DNA from 3 places in the Ruegeria sp. BHSB056 genome. Region 3 is predicted to be linked to each of the others. Evidence: riboswitches for the same ligand, from Rfam matches in the RefSeq annotation. Region 3 holds a riboswitch; each other region holds the start of a gene.
What was found. A riboswitch is a leader RNA that binds a small molecule or an ion and turns the genes downstream of it on or off. The one in region 3 is predicted to bind cobalamin.

Region 1 (3,271 bases), on a different contig from region 3:
ATGGCCCGCGATTCTGTCGAACTGCGGGCCAGATATGGCGTGTTTTTTCGGATCACCTTCCTACCTCTGCTCGTTCACGGGGCGCGATGTAGTCTGGTGTTTGCCTTACCCTCAGGCGCGCCCTTGTGGCACAACCTCGTATCCCGGCTCTTCCGGCTCATCATCCGTCATTTCGGCTGGAAAGCCCGGGGCGGTGATATCCAGGCCGGTTGCCTCTTCCAGCCGTTTGATAATATTTGGTGAAAGCTCGCGTTCGCCATAGCGCGCGATACCATCGTTAAAGATGCTGATCATCACCGGGTTTATTTCCAGCGGCACCCCGGCGCGGTCGGCGACCTCCTGAAACAGACCGATATCCTTCTTCACCAGATCCATGGTGAAGGAAATATCGCGCGACCCGTTCAGGATGACCTGACTTTCGGTTTCGTGCACGAAGGACGTGCCGGACGAGATTTTGATCGCCTCATAGGTCGTGTTCAGATCCATCCCAGCAGCCTTTGCCGTAACCAGTGCTTCGGCACAGGTGATCAGGTTGGCGGTGGCAAGATAGTTGGTCATCACTTTCAGCACCGACGCCGAGCCCAGTTCACCGGTGTGCAAAACCCGGCGGCCCATTGTCGTCAGGAACGGCAGAATTCGTTCAAACGTTTCCCGGTCGCAGCCCGCAAAGATCGAGATATTGCCCGTCGCGGCACGGTGGCACCCGCCAGAAACCGGGCAATCGACGGCCGCACCGCCGCGCGATATGACTTCGGCACCCAGGCGTTTGACTTCCGCCTCGTCTGTGGTCGACATCTCCATCCAGATCTTGCCGGGGCCCACTTCGGGCAACATCTCCTGCATGACTGCGTCCGATGCTGCCGGAGACGGCAGACAGGTGATCACCGCATCGCAATCGCGCATCAACTGGGCGGGCCCCTCTGCCGCCTTTGCGCCTTTGGCGACAAACTCGGCCACCAGATCCGCGTTCAGGTCATGCACAGTCAGATCAATACCGTTGCGCAAAAGGGATCCCGAAAGCTTGCCGCCTACGTTACCCAGACCGATAAATCCCACTTTCATATGACGCATCTCCAAGTTCGTCGTTTTCCCGTCATGCGACCATATACCGAACACGTTCTTCATGCCGCCGAACGACGCCTACAGGTCGCTTTTTTCACCTTGGCTTATTTGTTGCGCGCGAACCGCTTGACAAGCGGGTCAGCGGTGCCGCATGTCCCTGTCGTTGGTGTCGGCGACAGCCGATGAAAAGGGAATGCGTCAACGGTTCATCCGCCAAACGCAGCCGCCCCCGCGACCGTGACCGGAGAGGATGCCCAATGCCACTGGCCTGTGCCGGGAAGGCGGGACATCCGACAGAGCGACCGCTCTGGCATCCGCAAGCCGGGAGACCTGCCAACACCCGAAGTTGAAACCGGGCGGGGTGTTCCGGTGTCGGGTCCATGTGCAGACGTGGTGCCCGCATGAAACCCCGTCCCCCGCGAAGAGGATTTGGGGGGATGAGAGACATGACCGAGACCGCACCGGTAGAGCTACTGGTTTGCACGACTTGCCGCCGGGGTCTGCCCGTCGAGGATGACGCCGAACGACCCGGCACATTGTTGCACAAGGCCCTGGAACAGGCTGCCTTGCCAGATGGTATCACTCTGAAACCTGTCGAATGCCTTTCGAACTGCGATCAGGGCTGTTCCATCGTTCTTCGGGGCGGGCCGGATCGCTGGACCTTTGTTTACGAGAACCTGAACGAAATCGATCACGTCGATGTCATCATCGATGGTGTGACCAAGTATCTGGCCACAGACGATGGTCTGGTGAAGTGGCGCGACCGTCCTGAACATTTCCGCAAAAACTGCGCCTCGCGCATTCCCCCGATTGGAGGCTGAGATCATGTCGAACCTAGAAAAACTTCCCGTCACCGTGATCACCGGCTTTCTGGGCTCGGGCAAAACCACGCTGGTGCGCCATCTGATGCAGAACCCGCAGGGAAAGCGGCTGGCGATTGTTGTTAACGAGTTTGGAGATGTGGGTGTTGATGGCGACATTCTGAAATCCTGCGCAATACCGGATTGCCCTGCGGAAAACATCATGGAACTGGCAAACGGCTGCATTTGCTGCACCGTGGCTGATGATTTCATCCCGACCATCGAGGCGCTGATGGCGCTGGAACCGCGCCCGGATCACATCCTGATCGAAACATCCGGCCTTGCACTGCCCAAACCGCTGCTGAAAGCATTTGATTGGCCTGATATCCGTTCGAAAATCACTGTTGATGGCGTGATCGCGCTGGCCGATGCCGAGGCCGTGGCCGCCGGTCGCTTTGCTCCGAACGTTGAAGCGGTGGATGCCCAACGGCTGGCTGATGACTCGATTGATCACGAAACACCCTTGTCCGAGGTGTTCGAGGATCAGATCTCGTGCGCGGATATCATCCTGCTGACCAAGCCCGATCTGGCAGGTCCCGAAGGTGTCGCGAAAGCTAAACAGATTATCGCCGCCGAGGCGCCGCGCCCGCTTCCCGTCGTCGAGGTCGCAGAGGGTGTCGTCGACGTGCGTGTCGTGCTTGGCCTTGAGGCTGCCGCCGAAGATGACATGGACGCCCGCCCGTCACATCACGATGGCCATCACGATCATGAGCATGACGATTTCGAAAGCATCATCGTCGAGTTACCGGAACAGACCGACCCGGCGGAACTGGTAGCCAGGATTGAACGTCTTGCATCTGAGCTGAATATCCTGCGCGTCAAAGGCTATGCCGCCGTCACAGGCAAACCGATGCGCCTGCTGGTTCAGGCTGTCGGCGCGCGGGTTCGTCACCAATACGACCGCCCGTGGGAGCCCGGTGAAGAGCGCCGCTCGCGCCTGGTCGTGATTGCCGAGCATGACGACATCAAAGAGGCCGAGATCCGTGATATCCTCGTGGGTGTGACCGAGGTTGCCGAGTAAGTCATGCACGTCGTCTTTCGCGAAAGCCACGGGCTCGAGGAAACCGAGACCCCAACCGATCTGGGCCAAAGCCCGGCTGATCTGGTTGTGCTGTCCTTTTCCGACAGTGACCTGGGCGCTTTCGCGGCGGGCTGGCATCGCGGCGGCGGACCTGAGGGGCGGATGCCCACGATGCGGCTGGCCAATCTTGCAGCACTGAAACACCCCCTGTCCGTCGACACCTATGTTGAACAGACACTTGAAGGCGCAAAGGGCATCCTGATCCGTCTGATCGGTGGCGTGCCCTATTGGTCTTACGGATTGCAACAGGTTCTGGCACTGGCGCAGG
Region 2 (3,271 bases), on a different contig from region 3:
ACTGGCGGCGCGATAGCGTACACTGTCGATGATCTCGCGGATATCGTTGACGCCGGTACGGCTGGCGGCATCCATTTCCATCACATCCACATGGCGGCCTTCCATGATTGCGACGCAATGCTCGCACTGACCGCAGGGTTCGGTTGTGGGGCCACCGGTTCCGTCGGGTCCGATGCAGTTCATGCCCTTGGCGATGATCCGCGCCGTGGTCGTTTTTCCCGTTCCGCGAATGCCGGTCATGATAAAGGCCTGCGCGATCCGGTCGGCCTCGAAAGCGTTCTTCAGGGTGCGCACCATGGCATCCTGCCCCACCAGGTCGGCAAAGGTTTCCGGACGGTATTTGCGGGCGAGAACCTGATAGGCGGGGCTGGGCGTGTCTGTCATGTCTTCTCGCTCGGATTCGGTGCTTCGGCACAGCGTAGTGGCGGCGGCAGCCCGCGTCCACTGTGGGGCGCGATGATTTTTTGTTTCAGGAACGGCCTGGTTTCCAACTAAACTGGACCAGCGGATTTAATGACTCATTTCTTAAAGAGTACCTTGGGGGAGGACGCACTTCATGTCGCAATTGGTCATCTTTGCTCTGCAGGTCGGAGGCGGGACGCTTGCCCTTACTTCTATGCCCGGGCGTGGCGGGGATTACGCCACCGATCTGGATACGATTGCGGCGTGGAAACCGGGCCTTGTGATTTCAATGACGACGGATGTCGAAATGCTTCAGGATGGCGCGCAGCACTTTGGCAGTGACATCCAAAGCCGGGCCAGCCGGTGGGTTCACCTGCCAATCGAAGATTTTGGGGCGCCAACGCAAGCGGTTCGGAAGGCCTGGCCAGAGGTCAGCGCCACGGCCCGACATGCACTGTCGGGTGGTGGCCGGGTCCTAGTGCACTGCCGTGGTGGGTGCGGCAGGTCCGGGATGATTGTTCTGCGACTGATGGTTGAATGCGGTGAACGCGCCAGTGACGCACTGGACCGCCTGCGGGCCGTACGCCCGTGCGCTGTCGAAACCGATGCGCAGCTGGCCTGGGCGTCCCGGATCACGCCGGCACAGGTGGAAGTGGGATCAAGCTGAAAGCTGCTGAGGTGCGTAACCGAATTTCGGGGGTCGGATCGTTGAAACCTCGATCATGGCGCAAGGCGGGTTCGCGACAATGCCCGATGGCAGCGTGCTGAATTGAGGTCCGAAGATCAAATCGGCATAGGCATCCAGATCCCGAATTGCTGTATCAGGGTGCGCCCCGCAGAAAACGCGAACGCCGTCGGATCGCGCTCGGATCGCCGCCATGCACCCCTCCGCGCAATGTGACAGCGCGCTGTTACCTTCAAATTCGAAATCCTCGCTGGTGGCCGAAACCGCCTGCGCCATGGCTTCGGAAATCGAGCGGGCCAGTCGCGCCAAAGCCGGGCAGGTTTTGCCCGTCCGCTGGCACACAGTTGCGCTGTATACGTGTGATTTTGTCTTCCAGATCATCCTGCGCCCTCCGCGCGTGGTGGGCTGGATATTGGAGCAGGTGGGACAGCATCTCGCTGTCAGGACCTGCCCGGACACCCCGCCCGAGTTTCGGTTTCAGTTCCGATGGCAGGTCTCCTGACTTGCGGGTCATTGCTCTGCCGACCTTCCCAGCCCATGGGCCAGTGGTATTTCGGCATTGCTTACCGCTTACAGTTGCGGGGGCAGTCGCGGACTAGGTTGATGTCTGTATGACCAGACAAACCGCACCGTGTTCCCTTTTCATCCCGACCTCTTGTGGGGGCCGGAAACCATCACACAACCGCTAGCGCCTGATCGCGTTCCGAGTCAAGCCGATCTTTAGGCCGGACGTTTGGTCATGCTGGATGCGATTTACGTTCCGGCCTAGTGTCGTCGGCATCGAAGGCAGGCAAACCATTGTTTCAGGGAAAGCCGGGGATCATGTTGGATTCGGAACAGACGGTGTTGATCGAAGATTTCCGCTTTCCGTCCGGGTCTGTGACCTTGTCGGCGCGGCTGTACCGGCCAGTGGGTGAGCCGGAAACCGTTGTCGTGCTGAACAGTGCCACAGGTGTGCCGCGTGACTATTATCAACACTTCGCGCGATGGCTGGCCGCCGAGCGGGGGATAGCTTGCCTGACCTATGACTATCGGGACTACGGGCTTTCTTTGGTCGGCCGCCTGAAAGACGCAACCGCGACAATGGCGGATTGGGCGTTGATCGACATGCCAGCGGCACGGGCCGAGATGCGCAGGCGGTTTCCTAAGGCGCAGCAGTGGACCATCGGCCATTCGGTCGGTGCGATGCTGGGGCCGGTGCAGCCGGATATCGACCAGATCGACCGTATGATCGGTGTGTGTTCGGGGCTGGTGACTTTGAAAGATCACCCATGGCCCTATCGGGGTTTGGCGGGGCTGTTCTGGTATGGCCATGCACCGCTGATGGTGCGGGCACTTGGCTATCTGCCCGGCAAAGCAATCGGGTTTGGGTCGGACCTGCCCGCCTCGGTCTACTGGCAATGGCGCAAATGGTGTACAGCTCCTCTTAGCTACGTTCCCGAGATCGGGCAGAATTTGCCTGATGCGCATTGGGGCAGTTCTGGAACACCTGTGGATCTGTTTACCTTCGAAGATGACCAGATGGCTCCGCCCGAGGCGGTTTGGCGCCTTGCCGATCTGTACGGCCCCGAGGCCAGACGCCACCTTCTGAAGCCCGCTGAATTCGGACTGCCGGAGGTTGGTCACATTGGGGCATTTGCCCGGCGCAATGCAGCGGTCTGGCCGCGCCTGATCGCCTGATCAGACGCGACGCAGGTTTTCCATAACACCTTGCAGCTATGGCCGTTTACGAAGTTTCTTGTCCTGCATGACACCGCGCACCATCTTGCCAAACGCCCTGTCCCGCGCCCGCGATTGCGCAACGGTTTCCGAGTTTCGCTGATCTTCACGCCGCAGCTTGCGCCAGCGGTCCAGCCGCGCCGGATCAAGCACGCCTTCGTCGATTGCGCTCTGCACGGCACAGCCGGGCTCGGTTTCGTGCTGACAATCCGAAAAGCGGCAGCTTTGGCCAAGCTCTGTGATGTCCGAGAATACGTCGTCGATCCCGTCCTGGGCGTCCAGCAGGCGCAATGCGCGCATTCCGGGCGTGTCGATCAACCATCCACCGTTTCTCATCCGGTGCAACGCGCGCACCGTTGTCGTGTGCCTGCCCCGTGCGTCGTCTTCGCGAATTCCAGACGTGGCGAGGTTTTGATCTGTCATGGTGTTGCTGAGCGTCGTTTTACCCACGCCCGACGACCCGAC
Region 3 (3,271 bases):
CCTCCAGCAAGGTCTGGGCATAGGCTGTCCGCTGCCCGGCAAAAGGGTAAATCTGTCCATGTTGCAGGGCAGAACGTGTTGGGCCAAAGAACTTGTCGTTCGAAAGGATGACACTATCAACATTTGGATCATCTGGAAGAAGGGCGTGCAGCCCGTCTTGCGTTTCTGAATCAGACAAATCCTGAGCAAGGGCATCAGACAGAACCTTGACAAACTGACGTCCGCCGCGCGGTCCCAAGATCGCAGCACGGCAATCCGCCAAGGCCTGCTTGTTTGCCGAAAGCGAGGACAGCACTTGCCCTTCATCGGCGAAAGCGGCCCCGGCATGGATTACTAACTGCATCTTTTGTCCTTTTACCCTCAGGGGCTGTGTCCATCCCATTCTATGTCTTTGCGTCGCATGAAAATCTGCAACGAACCAACCGTGCGGTTTCTGCACTTTCTCAGGAAAACGGGCAATCCCCAAGTTCGAGTTAAAAATGAGGGTTGCAGTCCTCTGTCGGACGAAGTAATCGACTGCCAGTGCCCCTATAGCTCAGCTGGTAGAGCAACTGATTTGTAATCAGTAGGTCCGCGGTTCGAGTCCGTGTGGGGGCACCATTATCATCACCTCAGAGCCTTTGTTTCCTTATTTCATTGGGTTTTTAGCCCGAAAATTAGGGCACAAATGAGGGCACCCTTAATACACTTATACGCAAACACGTGAATCACAGTCTGTCCACCGGGTTAGGTGCTAGAACCCCTCCGCTCGAAATTCGCAAGAAACCGTTTTGAAGGCGGCCGGTGTGTTGGATGAGATCAGTGGACTGGGCCGCGACGAAAAGTGACGTCACGGGCACTTTGCTGGCGTTACCCAAAACGTAACAAGAATCCACCTGGAATCTTCAATTGTAGTCCGTTGAGAAAACAAAAAGCGCCGTCTTGTAGCGTGGTTTCTTGCTCCAAGAAAATCTGAGGGATACACCCGAGTTTTTTCTTGCCGCAGGGTAACTGTTAAGGTACCCGCGTTTTACCGGTCCCGATGTGGCTAAGAGGGAATCCGAGGTGCCTTTTGGTGCCAACCGGAACTGCCCCCGCAACTGTAGGCGGCGAGCGCTGTCCATTTCCGTCACTGGGCCATTTGGGTCTGGGAAGACAGGACAGACAAAGACCCGTCAGTCAGGAGACCTGCCGGTATGAAACCGAAACACACCGGGCGGGGTTGTCCGGGGAGGTTGCCGAAGAAACGCGCTGGGCGGGCTGTATTCCACTCTGCGCTTACAGCAGGCAGAAAAGCGTCTGTTGCTTCGGTAAATGCCCATTCACCCGTTCTCTGGTCATTGACACATGGAGATCGATTGTCATGTTTCTACGCACTGGCCTGATTGGCCTTTCCTTGCTGGCTACCAGCGCTGTCGCCGAAGGAAACTTTCCCCTAACCATCGAAAACTGCGGTCACTCGGTCACGTTTGACGCTCCGGTGACGTCGTCAGTCACGGTCGGCCAGGCCGCGACCGAGGTGCTTTATGCGCTGGGGTTGGGCGAACAGGTTCTTGGAACCTCGGTCTGGTTCAACGAGGTGCTGCCTGAATATGCCGAGGTGAATGCCAAGGTAGAGCGTCTGGCAGATAATGATCCCAGCTTTGAAAGCGTGGTTGCCAAGCGGCCGGGACTGGTCGCAGCGCAATATGAATGGCATGTCGGGCCCGAGGGCATCGTCGCCACGCGTGAGCAATTTCACGAACTGGGCATTCCAACGTACGTAATGCCTGCAGATTGCGTCGGCAAAGACAATACGGTCGGCGGCGATGGCACCCGCCTGCAAGCGTTCTCAACCGATACGCTGTATCAGGGTATCGAAGAACTGGCGGCAGCCTTTGATGTGCCCGAACGCGGCACGGAGCTGGTTGCCGAGTACAAGGCCCGCGAAGCCGCAGCCGTCGCCAAGGCGCAAGCCGTGAAGCTGGTCGACGTGTCAGCCGTGTTCTGGTTTTCCTCTCCTGAAATGGAAAGCGATCCGTTTGTGGCCGGACAAAAAGGCGCACCGGGATACATGATGAGCACATTGGGCATCCGCAACGTCATCGAGACGGATGAAGAATGGCCGACAGTGGGCTGGGAAACCATTGCCAAGGCCAATCCGACAGTGATCGTGATTGCCAAGATGGACCGCCGTCGCTTTGCTGCGGACGACTACCTGAAAAAGCTGGAGTTCCTGCGCACTGATCCGGTGACCAGCCAGATGGATGCGGTCAAAAATGATCGGATCGTCATTATGGATGCGCAGGCCATGGACGCCACCATCCGCGCAATCCCGGCACTGGAGGATCTGGCCGAGAAGCTGGATACCATCGGAAACAACCTGTGAACGAGGTCGCCGCAATCTTTCGGCAGAGTTTCAAGGCTGCGTGCCTTACTGTGCCATTGTTGATTGCGGCGGTCCTTGCGGGCGCGATGATCGGGGAAACCTCGCTGTCGCCCGATTTGGTTCTGTCCGTTCTGGCCAACAAGCTGGCCGGAGCGGACCTGCCCGTCGACCCCATTGATCAGGGTATTATCTGGAGCTATCGGCTTCCTCGCGCTCTGGTAGCGGCGTCCTGCGGCGCTGGTCTGGCCGTCGCCGGGGTCGTGTTGCAGGCTTTGCTGCGCAACCCGTTGGCCGACCCTTACATTTTGGGCATTTCTGCCGGGGCCTCGACGGGTGCCGTGGCTGTTACCATCTCTGGTTTGGGCGGGGGGGCTTTGTCGCTGTCTTTTGGCGCGTTCAATGGCGCGCTTTTGGCTTTTGGTTTTGTCGCGTTGCTGGCTCGTGCCGCTGGCGCAGGGGGCGGGCGGGCTGCGACGGCGCAGATCGTCTTAGCGGGAATTGCCGGGTCTCAGTTGTTCAATGCGCTGACGGCGTTCGTTATTGCCAAATCCGCCAATGCCGATCAGGCGCGCGGGATTATGTTCTGGCTGATGGGAAACCTCAGCGGTGTCCGTTGGCCAGATGTATATCTGGCCGTTCCGGTGGCACTTGCCGGTTGGCTTGTTTGCCGCTTTCACGCCAGAGCACTGGACGCGTTTATTTTCGGCTCTGATTCAGCGGCCTCGCTGGGCGTTCCAGTCCGGCGGGTGCAGGCAACCCTGATCTTTGCGACCGCACTTACAACAGCTGTTATGGTCTCGATCGTCGGATCCATTGGCTTTGTCGGGCTGGTCATCCCTCATGCCGCTCGGTTCCTTGTGGGGTCGGGACATCGCAGGCTTATCCCAACAGCCGCCTTGATCGGAGCGGTCTTCCTGATCGGCG

Region 1: linked by a shared signal. The riboswitch ahead of AC2FND_RS08370 (DUF1636 family protein) and the one ahead of AC2FND_RS14925 (ABC transporter substrate-binding protein) in region 3 are both predicted to bind cobalamin.
Region 2: linked by a shared signal. The riboswitch ahead of AC2FND_RS13430 (hypothetical protein) and the one ahead of AC2FND_RS14925 (ABC transporter substrate-binding protein) in region 3 are both predicted to bind cobalamin.

Annotation. Positions count from the first base shown of each region.
Region 1 covers NZ_JBXWSG010000023.1:41,384-44,654, forward strand. The annotation lists gene AC2FND_RS08365 (NAD(P)-dependent oxidoreductase) at 112-1,125, opposite strand; cobalamin riboswitch at 1,210-1,414, shown strand; gene AC2FND_RS08370 (DUF1636 family protein) at 1,509-1,883, shown strand; gene cobW (cobalamin biosynthesis protein CobW) at 1,888-2,943, shown strand; partial or broken gene AC2FND_RS08380 (cobaltochelatase subunit CobN) at 2,947-3,271, shown strand, end outside.
Region 2 covers NZ_JBXWSG010000054.1:9,016-12,286, forward strand. The annotation lists gene AC2FND_RS13420 (DNA polymerase III subunit gamma/tau) at 1-384, opposite strand, end outside; gene AC2FND_RS13425 (protein-tyrosine phosphatase family protein) at 557-1,069, shown strand; gene AC2FND_RS13430 (hypothetical protein) at 1,061-1,282, opposite strand; gene AC2FND_RS13435 (hypothetical protein) at 1,281-1,589, shown strand; cobalamin riboswitch at 1,559-1,777, opposite strand; gene AC2FND_RS13440 (alpha/beta hydrolase family protein) at 1,910-2,767, shown strand; gene rsgA (ribosome small subunit-dependent GTPase A) at 2,804-3,271, opposite strand, start outside.
Region 3 covers NZ_JBXWSG010000068.1:1,827-5,097, reverse strand. The annotation lists gene AC2FND_RS14935 (hypothetical protein) at 1-343, opposite strand, end outside; tRNA gene AC2FND_RS14930 (tRNA-Thr) at 525-600, shown strand; cobalamin riboswitch at 997-1,189, shown strand; gene AC2FND_RS14925 (ABC transporter substrate-binding protein) at 1,343-2,347, shown strand; gene AC2FND_RS14920 (FecCD family ABC transporter permease) at 2,344-3,271, shown strand, end outside.